One region of the Mycobacterium sp. B14F4 genome, then DNA from elsewhere that is predicted to be linked to it. Evidence: predicted binding sites of a transcription regulator. Region 1 holds the regulator's gene; each other region holds the start of a gene.
What was found. The regulator LexA, encoded in region 1, represses DNA repair genes until DNA is damaged. The targets are predictions, from matches to a motif close to CGAACANNTGTTCG.
Positions count from the first base shown of each region.

Region 2: ABGB19_RS06075 (HNH endonuclease signature motif containing protein) is a predicted target of LexA. The motif match lies at 3,935-3,948, and genes of this name have one in related genera.
Region 3: ABGB19_RS19135 (HNH endonuclease signature motif containing protein) is a predicted target of LexA. The motif match lies at 4,035-4,048, and genes of this name have one in related genera.

Region 1 covers NZ_JBDPMF010000001.1:870,212-877,381, forward strand. Annotated here, with positions in the region: gene ABGB19_RS04330 (hypothetical protein) at 1-493, opposite strand, end outside; gene ABGB19_RS04335 (acyl-CoA dehydrogenase family protein) at 653-1,813, shown strand; gene ABGB19_RS04340 (hypothetical protein) at 1,981-3,942, shown strand; gene lexA (transcriptional repressor LexA) at 3,939-4,634, opposite strand; gene ABGB19_RS04350 (LysM peptidoglycan-binding domain-containing protein) at 4,843-5,292, shown strand; gene nrdR (transcriptional regulator NrdR) at 5,452-5,922, shown strand; gene ABGB19_RS04360 (PhzF family phenazine biosynthesis protein) at 5,946-6,632, opposite strand; gene ABGB19_RS04365 (alpha/beta hydrolase) at 6,694-7,170, opposite strand, start outside.
Region 2 covers NZ_JBDPMF010000002.1:190,763-197,932, reverse strand. Annotated here, with positions in the region: gene ABGB19_RS06090 (YncE family protein) at 1-934, shown strand, start outside; gene ABGB19_RS06085 (propionyl-CoA synthetase) at 912-2,780, opposite strand; gene ABGB19_RS06080 (alpha/beta hydrolase) at 2,822-3,682, shown strand; gene ABGB19_RS06075 (HNH endonuclease signature motif containing protein) at 3,952-5,328, shown strand; gene ABGB19_RS06070 (SDR family NAD(P)-dependent oxidoreductase) at 5,357-6,133, shown strand; gene ABGB19_RS06065 (NAD(P)/FAD-dependent oxidoreductase) at 6,130-7,170, shown strand, end outside.
Region 3 covers NZ_JBDPMF010000007.1:14,954-22,123, forward strand. Annotated here, with positions in the region: gene ABGB19_RS19115 (SDR family NAD(P)-dependent oxidoreductase) at 1-419, opposite strand, end outside; gene ABGB19_RS19120 (nitroreductase family deazaflavin-dependent oxidoreductase) at 477-905, shown strand; gene ABGB19_RS19125 (thiolase family protein) at 902-2,080, opposite strand; gene ABGB19_RS19130 (helix-turn-helix domain-containing protein) at 2,179-2,652, shown strand; gene ABGB19_RS19135 (HNH endonuclease signature motif containing protein) at 2,649-4,031, opposite strand; gene ABGB19_RS19140 (DUF389 domain-containing protein) at 4,201-5,112, shown strand; partial or broken gene ABGB19_RS19145 (circularly permuted type 2 ATP-grasp protein) at 5,194-7,170, shown strand, end outside.

The DNA.
Region 1 (7,170 bases):
CGTAGACATCCTCAGAAGGGCGTTCGAGTACCCGGTGCGCCAATTGGAGCTTCATCTCGTCCAGCCGCCGTTCGTCGGCCTCAGAGCGGGTTTGCGCACGCGCCAGCGCAATGAACTCGGGGGTCACGAAACCGTCTCGCAGCAGCACGGTGACCGTCTTGTCGGCGATGCGCATCGCGAAGACGAAGTCCTCGAGCAGGTAGCCGCGGTCGGGCCGCAGCAGCGAACGGTCCACGAGGTACCGGCCGTCGGAGACCGCGCGGGTGACCGCTTCGAAGCCGTCGCGGGCCCCCGGGCCGCGAAATGCCGTTCGCACCTCGATTCGTCGGCGCGGCGGCGGCCCGCCGGGGGTCAACAGCGGGAACGCACGGTGCATGGCCTTGAACGCCACCGCGACGCCGCCGGGGGAGTGCGGCCCGTGGTAGCGGATCAGATCGTCGAACGCGAACTCCAGGAGACGCCCGTCTTCTTCGACTGTCAGCGTCTCGCTCATCACCCCATCCTCGCCGAAGCAACGGTCCCGGTCGTGGTGTACGCCGTTCAGCGGCCCGAAATGCACTTTCGGGCGTTGCGGCCCGCCCGTCAACCAACCATCCGGTTGGATGGGGTACCTTGGCTGGTAATTCCTCGTACCAATCCCGGAGGTCATGTCATGGGCGGCGTCGTCCACTACGAGCGCACTCTCTTCGAACCCGAACACGATCTGTTCCGCGAGTCCTATCGGGCGTTTCTGGAGCGTCACGTCGCGCCGCACCACGAGCAGTGGGAACAGGACAAGATCGTCGACCGGGGCGTCTGGTTGGAGGCCGGCAAGCAGGGCTTTCTGGGGATGGCCGTGCCCGAGGAGTACGGCGGCGGGGGCAACCCCGATTTCCGCTACAACGTGATCGTCACCGAGGAGACCACCGCGGGCCGCTACAGCGGCATCGGGTTCACGCTGCACAACGACGTCGTCGCGCCGTACCTGCTGCGCCTGGCCACCGAGGAGCAGAAGCAGCGCTGGCTGCCGAAGTTCTGCAGCGGGGAGTTGATCACGGCGATCGCGATGACCGAACCGGGCACCGGAAGCGACCTGCAGGCGATCAAGACCCGGGCGGTCAAGGAGGGGGACCACTACATCCTCAACGGTGCAAAGACCTTCATCACCAACGGCATCAACGCCGACTTGGTGATCGTGGTGGCATGCACCGACCCCGACAAGGGCGCGCTGGGGTTCTCGCTGCTGGTCGTCGAGCGCGGCATGGAGGGCTTCGAGCGCGGCCGCAAACTCGACAAGATCGGCCTCGACGCCCAGGACACCGCCGAACTGTCGTTCACCGACGTGACGGTGCCCGCGGAGAATCTCCTCGGCGAGGAGGGGCAGGGCTTCATCTACCTGATGCAGAACCTCCCGCAGGAGCGGATCGGCATCGCGGTGATGGCGGCGACGGCGATGGAGGCGGTCCTCGAGTCCACGCTCGAATATGCCAAGGAACGCAAGGCTTTCGGACGCCCGATCGGCAGCCAGCAGAACAGCCGGTTCCTGCTCGCCGAACTGGCGACCGAGGCGACCGTGGTGCGGATGATGGTCGACGAGTTCATCAGGCTGCATCTCGACGACAAGCTCACCGCCGAGCAGGCGGCGATGGCGAAATGGTATGCCACCGAGAAGCAGGTCCATTTGATCGACCGTTGCCTGCAATTGCACGGGGGTTACGGCTATATGCGGGAATATCCCGTCGCGCGGGCATATCTCGATGCTCGCGTGCAGACCATTTACGGCGGAACCACCGAGATCATGAAGGAGATCATCGGCCGCAGCATGGGTGTCTAATCGGCCTTGATCGGCGCGGCGCGAGGGTTATCGCCGACATCCGCCGCGGCGGCGGGTATTTTCTCTCCAAAGATTCAACCGTGTTCGTTGGTTATTGACTTCTGCTGGCGGACAGTTGACGGGCGCGGGAAACTCCACGGAATTTCGTGCCGACCGCGGGAGGGCGAATGAGCGGGCGTGACACCCGGCGCACGACGGTGATGAGCCGGATGGCGACCGGTCTGCTGGCGATTGCGGCGGCCCTGCTGGTGGTGCCTGTCGCGGCGGCACAGCCGGAAGCCGACGCGAATGCCGCCATCACCGCGGCGTACGACGCCAGTGGCGGCCCCGGCGGACCGCTCGGGCCCAAGCAGGGCGAGGTGTACAAGGCCGGCGAGGGCTTCGCGCAGAACTACACCGGCGGCAAGATGTTCTTCACCCCGGCGACCGGGGCCCACTTCATGCAGGGCGCGATCCTGGAGAAGTACGAGTCGCTGGGCGGTCCGGCCGACAGCGACCTCGGTTTCCCGACCATCGACGAGGGACCCGGCCGGGCTCCGGACAGCCGCAACACCACACTCAGCGCGGCCGACAAGCCCGTCATCTTCTGGACCCCCGGCACCGGTGCGCGCGTCGTGCGCGGGGCGATCAACGCGGCGTGGGACAAGCTCGGCGGGTCATCGGGCACCCTCGGCGTGCCCGCCGGCGACGAGACCTACCGGGGCGACGTCGTCACCCAGAAGTTCACCGGCGGCGAGCTGTCGTACAACATGCGCGACAAGACCTTCACCACGGTGCCGCCGGACCTGGCCGGTCAGCTCGCCGGCCTCGCGGTGCCGGACGACCCGGACTCCGCCATCAAAGCGGCGCGCCGCGCGGCAGGCGGCCCGCTGGGCCCGCTCGGCGCCGCCGAGGGCGGGTCGTATCCCATCGGCAAGGACGGGCTGGGGCAGAACTTCGCCGGCGGCAAGATCTTCTACAGCCCGGCCACCGGCGCCCGGGTGGTCACCGGGCAGGTGCTCGCCAAGTACGAGAGCGTCGGCGGGCCGGAGGGTGATCTCGGCTTCCCGACCACCAGCGAGGTCGACGGAGGCCTGGCCACCGAGAGCCGGATGACCACGTTCGCCGCCGAGGACAAGCCGGTCATCTTCTGGACGCCCGACTACGGCGCGGTGATCGTGCGCGGGGCTATGAACGCCGCCTGGGACAAGTTGGACCGGGCCAAAGGTCCGCTCGGGGCGCCGATGGCCGACCAGACCGAGGACGGCGGCGTCGTCACTCAGCGGTTCAGCGGAGGCGTGCTCAACTGGGACCGGTCGACCGGTGAGTTCACCACGGAGCCGGCCAATCTCGCCGGCCAGCTGTCCGACCTGCAGGTGCCCGCGCAGGAGGCGCCCGAACCGCCCGCGGCCCCGCAGGCTTCCGACTCCGACGGCGGCTGGTTTGAGCCGAGCTGGTGGTGGCTGCTCGCGGTGGTGCCGGTGCTCGTGCTCATCGGCCTGGTGGTGTTCGCGACGATGCGCAGCAGGCGTGGCGGCGGTGGCGACGACCGCCGCGCGTACGACGACGATCCCTTCCGGAGCGAGCGCTTCGACGATGGGTTCGGCAGCGACGTCGAACGCGTGTACAGCGCGGTCGGAGCGAGGGAGACACCGACGACGGCCGACGACTACTCCGCGGCGATGTTCGGCGATCGGTACGCGAGCGAGGGACTCGAAGCGCTGTCGGCGCCCGCGGCTCCGACCAGTCCCTGGGAAGCGCCGCGAAGCGGTGAGGACGAGGCGCACGCGGAAGCCCGGGACCACGACGAGAACCACGACGAGAACCCCGACGAGGATCCCGATACCGTCGACACCGCACCGACGCGGGTGGCGAGCATCGCCGAGCCGACGCCTGATCGCGATCCGCTCACCGACACCGGCAGGCATGCGCGCATCGAGATCGACGACGAACCGGAGTTGGGTCGCACGTCGTTCCGCTTGCCGACGGGGGACGCGACAGAGGCGCCGGAGGGCTATCCGATCAAGGCCGACACTCAGTCCGGGCGGTACTGGGCGCCGGGTGGCCTCGGCTACGAGGATGCTCAAGCCGAAATTTGGTTCGCCAGCGAGGAATTCGCGGTAACGAACGGTTTCGTCCGCGGCGACTAGATCTTGCGGATGACGGTGACGACCTTTCCGAGCACGGCGGCGTCGTTGCCGGGTATCGGGTCGAACGCCGGGTTGTGCGGCATCAGCCACACCTGACCGCGTGTGCGCTTGAACGTCTTGACCGTCGCCTCGCCGTCGATCATCGCCGCCACGATGTCACCGTTGTCCGCGACGTTCTGCTGACGCACCACCACCCAGTCGCCGTCGCAGATCGCCGCGTCGACCATCGAGTCGCCCACCACCTTGAGCAGGAACAGCGAGCCCTCGCCGACGAGTTCGCGGGGCAGCGGGAAGACGTCCTCGACGGCCTCCTCGGCGAGGATGGGCCCGCCGGCCGCGATGCGGCCCAGCACCGGGACGAACGTGGGCTCCGGTAGCGCGTCGGAACCGGCGACGTCGGTGGCGACGATCGGCGTCAGGGTCTCGTCGGAGCCACGCACATCAACCGCTCGCGGACGGTTGGGATCCCGGCGCAGATAGCCTTTGCGCTCGAGTGTGCGCAGCTGATGCGCCACCGATGAGGTCGACGTCAGGCCGACCGCGTCGCCGATCTCCCTGATGCTCGGGGGATAGCCGCGGCTGGTGACCGATGCGCGGATGACCTCGAGGATGGTGCGCTGGCGCTCCGTGAGACCCGGGTCGAGTGCACGGCTCCCGCCGGTGCTGGCCGGGGTATCGCTGCTGTCGTCCATGGCGCCGAATGTAGCTCGCTGCGACCGATTAATCAAACATGTGTTCGACGCGTGTCGCCCCCCGCAGGACGGCGGAGAAGCGGCGGGATTTTTTGTCGGTGGGGTGTTCTATGGTTCGCAACAGTTCGATCACATGTTCTATCAATCGAACACATGATCGAGTATGTTCGAACACAAGAGCGAAAGCAGCGGACTAGGAGGCAGGAAGATGACGATCCTCGACACCCGGGATTTTGAGGCAGCGCCCCAGGTCAGGCCGGTGCGTCGGCCGGTGAGCGCCCGTCGGCCGCGGTCGCAGCGGCCGGGCGGCGCACCGATGCGCCACCGGGGCGCGGGGGTGCTGATGTCGCGCGCATCGCACCGGCGCCGGCCGATCACGCCGGGCACGACGGTGATCCTCGCGCTCATCGCCGCCGGCATCACCGTGTGGCTGGGCCTGGTGGCCCAGTTCGGCGGAGTCGTCGGCAGTACGCCCGCCGCGGTCCCGGACCGGCTCGCCGTGGTCCAGGTGCAGAGCGGTGAGACGCTGCACCAGGTCGCGCAGCGGGTGGCACCTGAAGCGCCGGTCGGCGAGGTTGCGGACCGGATCCGCGAGCTCAACCGGCTCGACTCCGCCGCCCTCGACGCCGGCCAGACCCTCATCGCGCCCGTCGGCTGACCGCGCTGGTGGTGCGGAAAGCTCAGCTGCACAATCATGTTCACCGACAGGTCGGCCGCACACGTGCCAATCAGCCCGGGCCTGGGCTGTCGGCAGTCCGCGCAGGTAGGCTCGAAGACGTTCGAGTTGGTCGGATGTTGGCGCGGCGAAGGAGCGGTGATGCACTGTCCGTTCTGTCGTCATCCAGATTCGCGCGTGGTCGACTCCCGCGAAACCGATGAGGGCCAGGCGATCCGACGCCGGCGCTCTTGCCCCGAATGCGGTAGGCGATTCACCACGGTGGAGACCGCCGTGCTGGCGGTGGTCAAGCGCAGCGGCGTGACCGAGCCGTTCAGCCGGGAGAAGGTCATCAAGGGCGTGCGGCGGGCGTGCCAGGGCAGGCAGGTCGACGACGACGCGTTGAACCTGCTCGCTCAACAGGTGGAGGACGCCGTGCGGGCCGCGGGGTCGCCAGAGGTGCCCAGCCACGAGGTCGGCCTTGCGATACTGGGCCCACTGCGCGATCTCGACGAGGTGGCCTATCTCCGCTTCGCCTCCGTCTACCGCGGGTTCACCTCGGCCGAAGACTTCGAACGCGAGATCGAGGCGCTTCGAGAGCACCGCGCGTCGCCACAGCCGGCGCCGAACTGAGCTGCGCGGCGCACCGCCGCTTGTCAGTCGATCTGCTTGGCGCCGTCGTTGACGACGCGACCGGCGATGCGCACCCAGCCTTCGGGACTCCACTCGCTGTGGATGTAGGACCCCTTGCCCTGAACGATGGTGAGGTCTCGGCTGAGGTACTCGGTGATGCGCACGGCCGCGGCACCGGTGGCCTCGTCCTCGGGCACGCCGAGATCGGTCGCGAACATCCGCGATCGGATGACGCCCCGGTCCCGGTCGGTCCACGTCCACAGGTAGTGGTTGATGTCGTCGGAATAGTCGTCGGGGTCAGCGGCGAACAGCTCGTCGGTCGAGGCCAGGTCGTGGATGGCGAATTCTGGCGCCCACTCCGCGCGCGCGCTCACCGATGTCAATCCGTCGGAGTAGCCCACCTGCACGACACCTGCGGGCACGCGCAGCGTATGAATCGGCGTGCCGCGTTCGCGCAGCCACCACGATGCGCCCACGGTCGGATGACCCGCGAAGGGCAGCTCGACGACGGGCGTGTGGATGCGGGCATGCGCGGTACTGGTGCCTGGGGCCGGGAGGTCAACGAAAATTGTTTCGCTGTAACCCAATTCGGCGGCTATGCGCTGGCGGTCATCGGAGTCCACGGTGCTGGCGTCGATGACGCCGAGGGGGTTTCCGTGGTTGCCGCCAGGGTCGGTGAAGACACGCAACACCGTCACGTCGATAGCCATGCCGCCGATGCTACTTCGTGTGCCCGATGCGGCGGTGGGCCCGATGTCAGGGGCGTCGGTGTCAGGTGGCGCTGCGCTCGTCGTGGCCCATCGCGTCGAGCACCGCGACCCGCGTGTCAACCGAGCCGCTGATCGCGCCCTCGGTGACGCCCGCGCGCAGCAACCCGCGCAGGTAGTCCTGGTCGTGCTCGGCGGGTTCGGTCGAGTCGATGAACTTCTCCACCACCTCGACGAAGCGGTCGGGATCGTCGTGGAACGGGAAATGGCCGGAGCCGTCGAAGATCTCCAGCCGTGAGCCGGGCATCGCCGCGTGCGCCATGCGGGCGTGGCTCACCGGGATCACCGAGTCGCGGGTGCCCCAGATCAATTGCACCGGAACCGATTGCGTCAGATAACAGCGGTCCAGCATGGTCACCACCTGACCGCGCCAGTCGACCACTGCCCGCAGCGTGCGGGCGAACGCCGAGTTCGCCGTCGGCTCGGGCAGATCGGCCAGGATCCGCAGCATTTGGGGGATGTCGCGGCCCAGGCCGCTGGA
Region 2 (7,170 bases), on a different contig from region 1:
CGTCCTCACTGCCGTCACCGCCGTCGGCCGCGGTCCCATCGGCGATCTGGCGGCCGACGCAGATCTACTGGTGGCGACCAATCCGGCCGATCACAGCCTGTCGTTCATTGCCGCAGACACGGCATCCGTCATCGGTGGGGCCGTCTTCGACGGTGAGCCGTTCGTGGTCGGAATGCGCGAGAACCGTGCCTACGTCGGCGTCTCGTCCGTCGGCTTCGATTCGCTGGCGGCGGTCGACACCGGAACCGGTGACGTGGTCGCGTCGTACCCGCTCGCCGAAGTCGGAGCCAGCGTCACCGCACTCACCGTGCACCCGGACGGCAAGGTGGTCTTCGTGGCGCGGTCCGGCCGCGACGGTGTCGACATCGCGGTCGTCGACACCACCGCCGACGACATCGGATCGATTCCGTTCGCCGCCGATGCGACGAGCACCATCAACGCCCTGAGGGTGAGCCTGGACGGTCGCCGTCTGTACGCCGCGGTGTCGAACGCGTTCGATGGTGAGCTGGTTGTCATCGACGGCGACGAGGCGATGCCGCTCGACTCTGTCGCGATCGGTAACCCGGTTCGCGATATCGCGGTCTCGCCGCGCGGGATCGTCGTGTTGGCGTGGCATCCCGGATCCGGTGGTGTAGTTCATCTCATCGATGCGGAGTCACCCACGATCGTCAGCTCGTTCGTGGTTGGCGGGTCGCCGACACAGCTGGTGCTCGGCCGCGACGGGGACCGTGCCTACCTCGTCGACGAGGACCGCGTCGACGTCTTCGATATCGCGACCGGCGAACTCGTCGACACGATCGCCGTCGGCGCCCGACCGTCGTGTGTGGCCGTCAGCCCAGACGGCGGTCGTCTCTACGTTGCCTACTATGCGGGCGTCGTCACCAGGCATCCGGTACCGCGCGGCAGCATAGTCACTGCTGCAGAACGGGTTTGAGCGCGTCGAGCACCGCCGGGTCCTCGATGGTCGACGGGACGGGCTCGTCCTTTCCGTGGGCGATGCCCCGCATGGCCTTGCGCAGTATCTTGCCGGAGCGGGTCTTCGGCAGGGCGGAGACGATGTCGACCTGCCTCAGGCAGGCGACGGCCCCGATCTCGTTGCGGACCAAGGCGACCAGCTCGTCGGCGAGGCCCTCCGCAGACGCACCCGCCTTCAGGACCACCAGGCCGCGCGGGACCTGACCTTTGATCTCGTCGGCCACCCCGATGACGGCGCATTCGGCGACGGCCGGATGGGTCGCGAGCACGGCTTCGATCGAGCCGGTCGACAGCCGGTGCCCGGCCACGTTGATCACGTCGTCGATGCGGCCCATGACGAACAGGTAGCCGTCCTCGTCGAGATAGCCGCCGTCGCCGGTGAGGTAGTACCCGGGGTGCTCGCACAGATACGAGGCCTCGTAGCGGTCGTCGTCGCCCCACAGCGTCGGCAGGGTGCCCGGCGGCAGCGGCAACCGGATGCAGATCGCGCCTTCCTCGCCCGGCGCGCAGGGTGAGCCGTCGACGTGCAGGATCCGCACGTCGTAGCCGGGCATCGGAACCGTCGGCGACCCGGCTTTGATCGGCAGCGGGTCCAGGCCCATGGGATTGGCCGCGATCGCCCACCCGGTCTCCGTCTGCCACCAGTGGTCGACCACCGGGATGCCGAGCTTCTGCGCCGCCCACGCGTAGGTGTCTGGGTCGAGCCGCTCGCCGGCCTGGAAGAGATACTTCATCGCCGACAGGTCGTAGCGGCCGATGTGCGAGCCGTCGGGGTCCTCCTTGCGGATCGCGCGCAGCGCGGTCGGCGCGGAGAACAGCGCCTTGACCCGGTGTTCGGACACGACCCGCCAGAACGCGCCGGGATCCGGCGTCCCGATCGGCTTGCCCTCGTAGAGCACCGTCGTGGCGCCCAACAACAGCGGCGCGTAGACGATGTACGAGTGGCCGACCACCCAGCCGACATCCGATGCCGCCCAGAACACCTCGCCGGGAGCGATGTCGTAGATATTGCGCATGCTCCACAGGAGCGCCACCGCATGCCCGCCGTTGTCGCGCACGATGCCCTTGGGCTTGCCCGTGGTGCCCGACGTGTAGAGCACGTAGAGCGGATCGGTGGCCGCGACGGGGACCGGGTCGACGGGTGCTGCGCCGGTGAGGTCCTGCCAGTCGATGTCGCGGTCCGGCGTCAGCTCGCAGCGGTGCCTGTCGCGCTGCACGATGACGCAGTTGCGCGGGGGATGCTCGGCCATCTTGAGCGCCGCGTCCAGCATCGGCTTGTAGTCCACGGTCCGGGTCGGTTCGATGCCGCAGGACGCGGACACGACCACGCTGGGACGCGCGTCGTCGATGCGCGCCGCGAGTTCGTGTGCGGCGAATCCGCCGAACACCACCGAGTGCACCGCCCCGAGCCGCGCGCACGCGAGCATGGCGATGACGGCCTCGGGGATCATCGGCATGTAGATCACCACGCGGTCGCCCTTGTCGACCCCGAGCGCACGCAGCCCACCGGCGAATCGTGCTGTCGCGTCGAGTAATTCGCGATAGCTATAGGTGCGTTGCGTGCCGGTGACGGGGGAGTCGTAGATCAACGCGGGCTGATCGGCCCGGCCGCCCTCGACATGGCGGTCCAGCGCGTTCGCGCATGTGTTGAGTTCGCCGTCGGGATACCAGCGGTAGAACGGCGGATTGGAGTCGTCGAGAATCCGCTGCGGTTCGCGGATCCAGGTCACCACTTCCGCGGCGTCCGCCCAGAAGGAGGTGGGATCGGCGATGCTGGCGTCGAACAGCTCTCGGTAACCGGCCATACCGGCACGGTAGCGCGACGGCCGGTCTCTATAGTCAGTTTATGACTGCCGGTCCGCCGCCAATCGAGGGTGCGCGACGGTCCTTCGTCGAGGCCCGCGGGGTGCGCTTCCACGTCACCGAGGCCGGCCGGGCCGATGGACGACCCGTGGTGGCGCTGCACGGCTGGCCGCAACACCACTGGGTGTATCGCGACCTGTTGGCCGACCCGCCGGCGGGAATGCGGATCATCGCACCCGACCTGCCCGGATACGGGTGGTCCGGACCGGCACCGCACCGGTGGGCGAAGGACGACGTCGCGGCCGACGTGCTCGCCCTGCTCGACGCGCTCGGTCTGGACCGGGTGCTGCTGGTCGGCCACGATTGGGGCGGGTACGTCGGTTATCGCATGCTGCTGTCCGCGGCGCAGCGGTTCGACGGCTACCTCGTGATGAACATGGCGCACCCGTGGGTGAGCCCGGGGATGCTGGCGCCGCACCTGTGGCGGTTCTGGTACCAGGTCGTGCTGGCCACCATCGGCGTACCGTTGCAACGGCGCACCGATTTCCTCGTGCGCGCCTTCAACTCGGCGTCGGCGATGGACCCGTCGACCGCGCGGGTCTATGCCGACCGGTTCCGCGATCCGCTCGTCGCCCGCACGGCCCGGGACACCTACCGCACGTTCCTGCTTCGTGAATTGCCCGCCGCCGCCCGCGGGCCCAAGCCACCACACGCCACCGTGCCGATCCGGTGCCTGTTCGGGACCGGCGACGCCGCCGTTCACCCGTCGCTGGCGGCGGCCGAGACGGCCGACGCCGACGACTACCGGCTCGAACTCGTCGACGCGAGCCACTTCGTCATCGACGAGCGGCCGGATTTGGTGCGGGCCGCATTGATCGCATTGGCGAAGGAGACCGAAGCTTAGACGGCTTCTGCGCTCGCGGTTCGGTACCGCGCGTCTCAGTCCTGGATCTGCTCAACAAGCTGCGGCTCGCCGGGTGGAAGCGGCGGAACCGGAGGTAGCCCCGACGGCAGCGCGGCAGCGACGGCTGATCGCGCGTCCTGCTGCGTTGCCGTTCGGTGGTGGGCAAGTCAATCGTCGGCCCTTGAGGCCCTGGAATCCCTTGCGCCACTTTGGTTTCACCAGTCACAACCGCGACCTGTTTTGTCGGTGCATCGAACTAGTGTTCGAGTATGTCGTTCGAACGGATCAGCAAGCGGATCGCGGATATGTCCGACGAGTTCGCCGCGCTGCAGGCTGAATCGTTCGACTCGTTGAGCACCGCCGAGCTGTTGAAGCTCATGGCGCAGTGGGAGACGTTTACCCGCAAGCAGGCAACGCTGGGTCATCGGCTGGTCGCCAATCTCGAGCAGGCGCCCCTGGCCGAGATCGGCGAGAGCAGCGCCGCCAAGGCACTGTCTTTTCTTCTGCGCATCTCCTCGAATGAAGCCGGTCGGCGGGTCAAGGAGGCCCGCGACCTGGCGCCGCGGCGGACGATGACGGGTGAGGTGCTCGAACCGATTCTGGTGGGCACCGCGGCCGCGCAGCAGCGCGGCGAAATCGGGGACGAACATGTCCGCGTCATCCGGCGGTTCTTGAAGGAGCTGCCCAGCCGGGTCGGCTTCGACGAGCGCGAAGCCGCCGAAGCGCAGTTGGCCCAGATCGCCTGCACGCTGACCCCGGAAGAATTGCGCGAGGCGGCGACTCGGCTCGCGACCCTGCTCGACCAGGACGGTGAGTACAGCGATGTCGACCGTGCCAATCGTCGCTACCTGACCATCGGCAAGCAACAGCCCGACGGGATGAGCGACGTGCGGGGCCGGCTTGACCCACAGGGCCGCGCCGTGCTCGACGCGGTGTTGGCGAAGCTCGGCGCGCCGGGGATGTGCAATCCGGAGGACGAAAACCCCTGCGTGGACGGCGAGCCGTCGGCGGATTCGGTTTCCAGGGACCTGCGGTCGACGGGACAGCGCAACCACGACGCGCTGACCGCGATGGGCCGTGCGCTGCTGGCCTCGGGCGCGCTGGGCAGCCACAACGGCCTGCCGGTCACCATGGTCATCACCACCACTCTCGCGGAGTTGGAATCGGGCAGGGGCCACGCCGTCAGCGGTGGCGGCACGCTGATCCCGATGACAGAGGTGATCAGGCAGGCGTCGGCCGCACACCACTATCTGCTGGTGTACAAGGACCACACCGAAGAACCGCTGTACCTCGGCCGGGCAAGACGGCTGGCATCGAAAGCCCAGCGAATTGTGCTGTACGCCAAGGACCGTGGCTGCACCCGGCCCGGCTGTACCGCACCGGCGTATCACTCGCAGGTGCACCACGCCGTGGCCGACTGGGCCGACGACGGACAAACCGACATCACGGATCTGACCCTGGCATGCGGGGCGGACAACCGCCGCGTCAAGCGCGGCGGCTGGCGAACCCGAAAACGCAAGGATGGCCGCACCGAATGGATCCCGCCACCGCTGCTGGACAACGGCCAGGCGAGGGTCAACAACTATCACCATCCGCAGCGGTACCTGCTGCCCGACGACAGTCCCGTCGACGAGTCGAGCGTTTGACCGCGGCCGGGTCGGGTAGCCCGCCACCATGCCCCAAGGACGACCATTAGCTCTCGTCACCGGCGCCTCGAGCGGGATCGGTTTCGAACTGGCCAGGCTCTTCGCCGACGACGGATACGACCTGATCGTGGCGGCAGACGACGACGGTATCCATGCCGCCGCCGACAAGCTCGCCGCGGGCGGCACCGACGTCCGCGCCGTTCAGGTGGACCTGCGCAAGCCCGACGAGGTCGAGCGCCTCTACAGCAACGCCACCGACAGCGGACGCCCGCTGGATGCCGTCGCCCTCAACGCGGGCACCGGCGGCGCCGGGCCGTTCGTCGAGCGAAAACTCGACGAGGACCTCAACATCGTCGACCTCAACGTGCGTTCGACGACCCATCTGGCCAAGCTGGTGCTGCGCAACATGGCGAAGCGGGGTAGCGGCAAGGTCCTGTTCACCTCCTCGGTGGTCTCGACGATGCCCGGCTCGCTGCAGACGGTCTACAACGCGTCCAAGTCGTTCGTTCAGTCGTTCGCCCAGGCGCTGCAGGACGAACTGCGCGACACCGACATCACCGTCACGTCGTTGATGCCGGGGCCCACCGAGACCAACTTCTTCAAGCGGGCGGGCATGCTCGACACGCTCGTCGGGCGCATGCCGAAGGACGACGCGGGCAAGGTGGCCAAGCAGGGCTACGACGCGTTGATGCGCGCCGACAAGAAAGTCGTTGCCGCGTCGCCGCTTTCGAAGTCCATGGGTCTGGTGAACAAGGTTCTGCCGGACTCGGTCAAGGCCGGTGCGAGCAGGCTGATCTCGAAGTGAGCATCGCGGCTACGGCTGACGCCGTGGTGATCGGGGCAGGACACAACGGCCTGGTGGCCGCGGCGATACTCGCCGATGCGGGCTGGGATGTCGTTGTACTCGAGGCGCAGGCCGAGCCCGGCGGTGCGGTGAAGAGCGCCGAGCTGTTCCCCGGCTACGTCAGCGATCTCTACAGCGCGTTCTATCCGCTGTCGGTGACGTCACCGGCCCTGCGGGCGTTGCACCTGGAGGATCACGGGCTGCGGTGGTCCCATTCGCCCGCGGTCGTCGGCCACGCCAACTCCGCCGAGGACGAGGACGCGGCGGTGATCTGGCGGGACATCGACCGCACCGCGGACGACCTGGAGCGCCGGAGCGCGGGGGACGGTGCCCGCTGGCGGCAATTGTTCGATCAGTGGCTGCAGATCAAGGAGCCGCTGCTGGAGACGCTGTTCGCGCCCTTTCCGCCAGTCCGCGGGACGGTCGGGCTGTTGCGCAAGCTCGGCACGGCCGAGGCGCTGCGCCTGGCGCACCTGCTGCTGTTGCCCGCCGGCGTGATGGCCGAGAACCTGTTCGACGGCGAGGCGGCGCGACTGTTGTTGCTGGGCAACGCGATGCATGCCGACGTGCCGATCGACGCGCCCGGCAGCGGCGTGATGGGCTACATGCTGATCATGATGGCCCAGGACGGTGGATTCCCGGTCCCCGTCGGTGGCGCCGGTCAACTGACCGCGGCGCTGGTGAACCGCGCACGATCGGCGGGGGCCCGCATCGAATGCGGACAACGCGTCGACGCGATCGATGTGCGTGGTGGTCGCGCCGTCTCGGTGCGCACAACTGGTGGCGACACGGTGCGGGTGCGCCGCGCGGTGGTCGCCGACACGTCGGCACCGGCGCTGTATCGTCGCCTGCTGCCCGCGGATTCGCTGCCCAACTCTGTGGTGGACAGCATCGACCGGTTCGTCTGGGACACACCGGTGTTGAAGATCAACTACGCGCTCGACGCGCCGATTCCGTGGCGGTCGAAGAGCCTCAGCGAGGCCGGGACCGTGCACATC
Region 3 (7,170 bases), on a different contig from region 1:
CGGTGCCAGTTGAGGTCGTCGAGGTGGATGCGGCAGTACAGGTACGTCGCGCTGGCCACGGAGATCACCCGGTCGGTGATGCGGTCCGCGAGCAGACAGGTCAACGCGAAGTGGCCAAGGTGGTTGATGCCCATGTGCGCTTCGAACCCGTCGGCTGTGCGGGTCAGCGGCATACCCATCACGCCGGCGTTGTTCACCAGCATGTCAACGGAACTCACCGAGTCGGCGAACGCTCGCACGCTGGCGAGGTCGGCCAGATCGAGAGCGCTCACCTCGACATCGCCGGTCATCTCGGCGGCGGCCTGCTCGGCCTTCCTCACATCGCGGCACGCGATCACCACGGTGTGGCCGACGGACGCCAGTGCCGCCGCCGTCGCCTTGCCTACGCCGCTGTTGCCGCCCGTGACGATCACCCGCATGGATGTCGATTATGTGGCACCCGGAATACGCGCGGGCAACCGATGGCTGGATGGAAAGTGACCGAGATACCCGACATCAAGTCCTTCAACGCCGCCATCGTCGACGAGTTCCGCGCCAACGGCGGCAAGGTCGGTGGCCCGTTCGAGGGCGCCGACCTGCTGTTGCTGCACACCACCGGCGCCAAGACCGGTCAGCAGCGGATCTCGCCGCTGGCCTACTTCACCATCGAGGGCAGGACGATCGTCATCGGCTCGTACGCCGGCGCCAACACGGATCCGGCGTGGGTGCACAACCTGCGGGCCAACCCGCGGGCGCACGTCGAGGTGGGCACGTCGGCCTATGACGTGGAGGCCCGCGAGTTGCCGACCGCCGAACGCGACGCGCTCTACCCGCTGCTGGTCGAGCTCGCGCCGGTGTTCGGTGAGTACCAGAGCAAGACCAGCCGGATCATCCCGCTGTTCGAGCTCGCGAAATCGCTGAACTAGAGGCGCTCGATGATCGTGGCGTTGGCCATGCCGCCGCCCTCGCACATCGTCTGCAGTGCGTACCGGCCGCCGCGCTGCTCCAGGGCGTTGACCATCGTCGTCATGAGGCGCGCCCCGCTGGCGCCCAGCGGGTGACCGATCGCGATCGCGCCGCCGTTGACGTTGGTCTTGGCCAGATCCGCCCCCGTGTCGTGGGCCCACGCCAGCACCACCGGAGCGAAGGCCTCGTTCACCTCGAACAGGTCGATATCAGCCAGGGTCAGCCCGGCGCGCGCCAAGACCTTCGCGGTCGCGGGGATGACGCCGGTCAGCATGTAGAGCGGGTCGGACCCGACCACGGTCATCGAGTGGATCCGGGCGAGCGGTCGCAGACCCAGCTTCGCGGCGACTTCGCTCGTGGTGATCAGCACCGCCGCGCTCCCGTCGGATAGCGGCGAGGAGTTGCCCGGGGTGATGCTCCAACCGATCTGAGGGAAGCGCTGCTCGTAGGCCGGGTTGTAGAACGCCGGTTTCAGCGCGGCGAGCGTGTCGACCGTCGTGCCGGGCCGGATGATCTCGTCGGTGGTCAGTCCGGCGATCGGGATCAGTTCGTTGTCGAACCGGCCCTCTTTGGTTGCGGCGGCCGCCTTCTCGTGGCTCGAGGCGGAGAACTCGTCGAGCTGTTGTCGGGAGAACCCCCACTTGGCCGCGATCAGCTCGGCGCTGATGCCTTGCGGGACAAGGCCTTCGGGGTAGCGCTGCGCCATCGCGCCGAACGGGTCGCTTCCCGGTAGCACGCTCGAGCCCATCGGTGTGCGCGACATCGACTCGACGCCCGCGGCGACCACGATGTCGTAGGCGCCGGAGATCACCCCCTGGGCGGCGAAGTGGACGGCCTGCTGGCTGCTGCCGCACTGCCGGTCGATGGTGGTGCCGGGCACCGTCTCCGGGAAGCCGGCGCCGAGCACGGCGTTGCGGGCGATGTTGACGGCCTGGTCGCCGACCTGGGTGACCGCGCCGGCGATGACATCGTCGATCCGGGCCGGGTCGATGCCGGTCCTGGCGACGAGCTCGGTGAGACTGTGCCCGAGCAGATCGACGGGGAGCACGTCGTGCAGTGCGCCGCCGGCCTTGCCCTTGCCGATCGGGGTGCGGACCGCCCCGACGATGACCGCGTTCCGTCCGTATCCGCTCATCGCTGCCTCCTGTGTGAACTCGTCGCTGAGTATTACTTTGTATACTCAGCTATACCAGCTAGGTATAGAGGAAACAACTCAGGGGTACAGTGACATCCATGACACTCCTGGAGGGCAGGCTCGCGGACCGGGATGCCTGGTCGGCGGCGGGTGAGTGCCCGATCGAGAAGACGATGGCGGTGCTGGGCACCAAGTCGGCGATGCTGATCATGCGTGAGGCCTACTACGGCACCACCCGGTTCGACGACTTCTGGAAGCGGGTCGGCGTCACCAAAGCCGCCGCGGCAGCACGTCTCTCGGACTTGGTGGACGCCGGGCTGCTGGAGCGGCGGCCATATCAGGAGCCCGGTCAGCGCAGCCGCGACGAGTACGTGCTCACCGAGGCGGGCCGTGACTTCATGCCGGTGGTTTGGGCGATGTTCGAGTGGGGCCGACGCCATCTGCCGAACCGCACCCCGCTACGCCTGGCGCACAGGGGCTGCGGCGCCGAGGCCACGGTGGAGATCCGCTGCGCCGAGGGGCATCACGTGCCGCCCGACGAGCTGACGGTGCGCCTGGTCAAGCGCGGCTAGCTCGCGCGGCCGTCCGGATCTTCGGTGTCGTCGTGGGGTACCAGATAGCGCTGCGGATGGTGATAGTTGTTCACCCGCGCCTGGCCGGTGTCCAGTTGTGGCGGCGGCAGCCATTCGGTGCGGCCGTCCTTGCGTTTTCGGGTTCGCCAGCCACCGCGCTTGACGCGGCGGTTGTCCGGCCCGCAGGCCAAAGTCAGGTCGGTGATGTTGGTTTGTCCGTCGTCTTTCCAGTCGGCGACCGCGTGGTGGACCTGCGAGTGGTAGGCGGGTGCGGTGCAGCCCGGCCGGGTACAGCCGCGGTCCTTGGCGTACAAAACTATTCGCTGCGCTTTCGTCGCCAGCCGTTTCGCTCGGCCGAGGTACAACGGTTCCTCGGTGTGCTTGTCGAACACCGCGAGGTAGTGGTGCGCGGCTGTCGCCTGACGGATCACCTCGGTCATCGGGATCAGGGTCCCGCCACCGGTCACGGCATGCCCGGTTCCCGACTCCAACTCTTGAAGCGTGGTGGTGATGACCACGGTCACCGGCAGGCCGTTGTGGCTGCCGAGCGCCCCCGAGGCCAAGAGCGCCCGGCCCATGGCGGTCAGCGCGTCGTGGTTGCGCTGGCCTGTGGAGCGCAGGTCTTTGGCCACCGAATCCGCCGACGGCTCGCCGTCGATGCAGGGCGACTCGTCTTCCGGGTTGCACATGCCGGGAGCGCCGAGCTTGGCCAACACCGACTCGAGGACCGCACGCCCTTGCGGGTCCAGACGCCCGCGAAGATCGCTCATGCCGTCGGGCTGTTGCTTGCCGATGAGTAGGTAGCGGCGATTGGCCCGGTCGACGTCGGAGTACTCACCGTCCTGGTCGAGTAGCGCCGCCAGTCGATCCGCCGCCTTCCGAAGCTCCTCGGGCGTCAAGGTGCAGGCGATCTGCGCCAGTTGGGCTTCGGCGGCCTCGCGTTCGTCGTAACTCACGCGCATGGGCAGCTTCTTCAGGAAGAGCCGGATGACCTTCACGTGCTCGCCGCCGATGTCGCCTCGCTCCTGCGCAGCCGCCGTACCGGTGAGCGCCGGTTCGAGCACCTCACCCGTCATCGTCCGCCGCGGGGCGAGATCACGCGCCTCCTTGACCCGCCGCGTGGCTTCGTCCTTATCGATTCGCAGCATGAAGGACAGTGCCTTGGCGGCGCTGCTCTCACCGATCTCGGCCAGGGGCGCACGCTCGAGATTGGCGACCAACCGATGACCCAGCGTTGCCTGCCTACGGGTGAACGCCTCCCACTGCGCCGTCAGCTTCAACAGCTCGGCGGTGCTCAGCGAGTCGAGCGACTCGGCCATCAGCTCGGCGAAGTCGTCGGACATGTCCGCCACCCGCTTGCTGATCCGTTCGAACGACATACCCGAACACTAGTTCGATGCTCCGACAGATCGGTCGGGCTTTGTGACTGCTGAAGCCAGAGTGTCGCAAGGGATTTCGAATCCGCGGCAGTGCGGTTTCGTCCGCGGTCCGTGGACAAAGCCGTGCCAACAGCCCACACCCACCAAAGAGCGAGGCTAGGGTGCCGCTGTGCTGCATTTGCGGGTGATCGCGCCGACGGACCTGCGCGACGACGTCATCGGCGTGTTGCGGGACAACCCGGGCGCCACCCACATCGTCGTGCACCGCGACGCGGCGATCGAACCCTCGGGTGACGAGATCACCTCCGACATCGCCCGCGAGTCCGCGAACGACATCGTCGAGGCGTTGAAGGGCCTGCAGGTCAAGGAGCGCGGGGCGATCACCCTCGACTTCGTCGACACCGTGTTGTCCGCCAGGGCCTACCGCGCCGAGGACAGGGCCGAAGGCGATCCCGCCGACGCCGTCGTGTGGGACGAGCTTGCCGTCCGCACCCGCGAGGAGTCCACGCTCAACGTCACCTTCCTGGCTTTCCTGTGCATCGCCTGCCTCATCGCCGCGGTCGGCGTTGTCACCGATTCACCCGTCACGGTGGTGGGCGCGATGGTCGTCGGTCCTGAGTTCGGCCCGCTGGCGGCGCTGGCGGTGGCGCTGGTGCGGAGGCGGATGTACCTGGCGCGCCGCGCGGCGCTGGCGTTGCTGATCGGCTTTCCGGCGGCCATGGCCGTAACCGCCTTGTTCACCTTGATTTTCGAAGCCCTCGGATGGGTCACCTTGGAGACGACGAGCTCGCTGAGCGAGGTCGATTTCATCTTCCGGGTCGGGCCGTTCTCGTTCGTCGTCGCGCTGCTCGCCGGTGCGGCCGGGATGTTGTCGCTGGTGTCGTCGAAGTCGGCGGCGCTGGTCGGGGTTTTCATCTCGGTCACGACGGTGCCCGCGGCCGGCTTCGCGGTCGTCGCCGCGACGGTGGGGGACTGGCGGATCGCGGCGCAGTCGGCTGCCCAACTCGTCGTCAACCTCGTCGGCATCACGATCGCCGGTGTGCTCGTGTTGTGGGTGTATCGGCTCCATGGCACCCGGTAGGAGACGCGCTGCGCGCCCTCAACCGCTGTGGTGGGATCTGCGGATGGGTTCACGGCGGCGAGTGCGTACCGTTCTGCACTGATGGCACTGCCCGCGCCGAGCGCGCCCGACTTCGACGACCTGCTGGCCCGGTACCGCGCCGCGCGCACCCAGCAGGCGCTGTTCGACGTGCGTCCGGGCGCGGGCAGCGGGTACGACGAATTCGTCGACGCGGCAGGCGATGTCCGGCCGGCGTGGCACGAAGTCGCCGAATGCGTCGGCAACCGCGGCCGCGCCGGATTGGACCAGCTGCGCGCGGTGGTGCGCAACCTGGTCGACAACGACGGCATCACCTACGTCGAGGTCGGCAGGCACGGCTCGGTGCTCGGGCAGACGGTCGACGGCGCCGCCGAGCCCGGTCCGTGGCATCTCGATTCGCTGCCATTGGTCATCTCTGCCACCGACTGGGACATCCTGGAATCCGGACTGCTGCAGCGGTCCCGGTTGCTCGACGCCGTCCTCGCCGACCTGTACGGGCCGCAGGTGTCGGTGACCAGCGGCGTGCTGCCGGCACCGTTGTTGTTCGCCCATCCCGGCTACGTGCGCGCCGCGCGCGGCGTCCAGATTCCCGGCCGCCACCAACTGTTCCTGCACGGCTGCGACATCAGTCGCGCCGCCGACGGGGCCTTCCGCGTCAACGCCGACTGGACGCAGGCGCCGTCGGGCGCCGGGTATGCGCTTGCCGACCGGCGCGTCGTCGCCCACGCCGTGCCCGACCTCTACGAGCGGATCGGGCCGCGACCCGCATCGCCGTGGGCACAGGCCCTGCGGTTGGCGCTCATCGACGCCGCCCCGGAGTCGGCCGAGGAACCCATGGTGGTGGTGCTCAGCCCCGGCATCTTCTCCGAAACCGCGTTCGACCAGGCCTACCTGGCGAGCATGCTGGGCTTCCCGCTGGTCGAGAGCGCCGACCTGGTGGTGCGCGACGGCAAGTTGTGGATGCGCTCGATGGGCACGCTGAAGCGCGTCGACGTCGTGCTGCGCCGAGTGGACGCCGAGTACGCCGACCCGCTCGACCTGCGTGCCGACTCCCGCCTCGGCGTCGTCGGCCTCGTCGAGGTGCTGCGCCGGGGCGCGGTCACCGTCGTCAACACGCTCGGCAGCGGCATCCTGGAAAGCCCCGGGCTGCTTCGGTTCCTGCCGGAGCTTGCCGAGCGTCTGGTTGGCGAACGGCCGCTGTTGGCCAGCGCGCCGCTGTACTGGGGCGGCATCAGCACCGAACGCTCGCACCTGCTCGCCAACCTGTCCTGCCTGCTCATCAAGCCGGTCACCGGGGGCGAAACGCTAGTCGGCCCTGCATTGTCGACCGTGCAACGCGAATCGCTCGCCGCCCGCATCGAGGCGGCGCCGTGGCAGTGGATCGGTCAGGAGTTGCCCGAATTCTCCTCCGCGCCAAGCGACTACCACCCGGGCGGGCTGTCGGCGGCCAATGTCGGCATGCGGCTGTTCACGGTCGCGCAGCGCGGAGGCTATGCGCCCATGCTCGGCGGTCTGGGCTACCTGCTGGCCCCCGGGGCAGCCGCATACAAACTCAACACCGTTGCAGCCAAAGATATCTGGGTGCGAGCGCCGACGCGGGTGACCGCCGAGCGAATACCGCCGGTGGAGTTGCCCGCCATCACGCCGAGCCCCACCCGGGCGGTCAGTTCGCCGCGGGTGCTGTCCGACCTGTTCTGGACGGGCCGCTACGCCGAGCGTGCGGAGCACATGGCGCGGCTGCTGACCGTCACCCGCGAGCGCTACCACGAATTCCACTACCGGCGAGAGATGGCGGGCAGCGAGTGCGTGCCCGTCTTGCTGGCGGCGCTCGGCAACATCACCGGCACCGAGACCGGTGCGAGCGACGATTACGCCGAGATGGTCGCGACCGCGCGGTCGACCTTGTGGTCGCTGACCGCCGACCGGCACCGGTCCGGGTCGCTCGCGCAGTCGGTCGAACGGCTCGGGTTGGCCGCCCGAGCCGTGCGCGACCAGCTGTCCAACGACACCTGGATGGTGCTCGCGTCCGTGGAGCGCGCT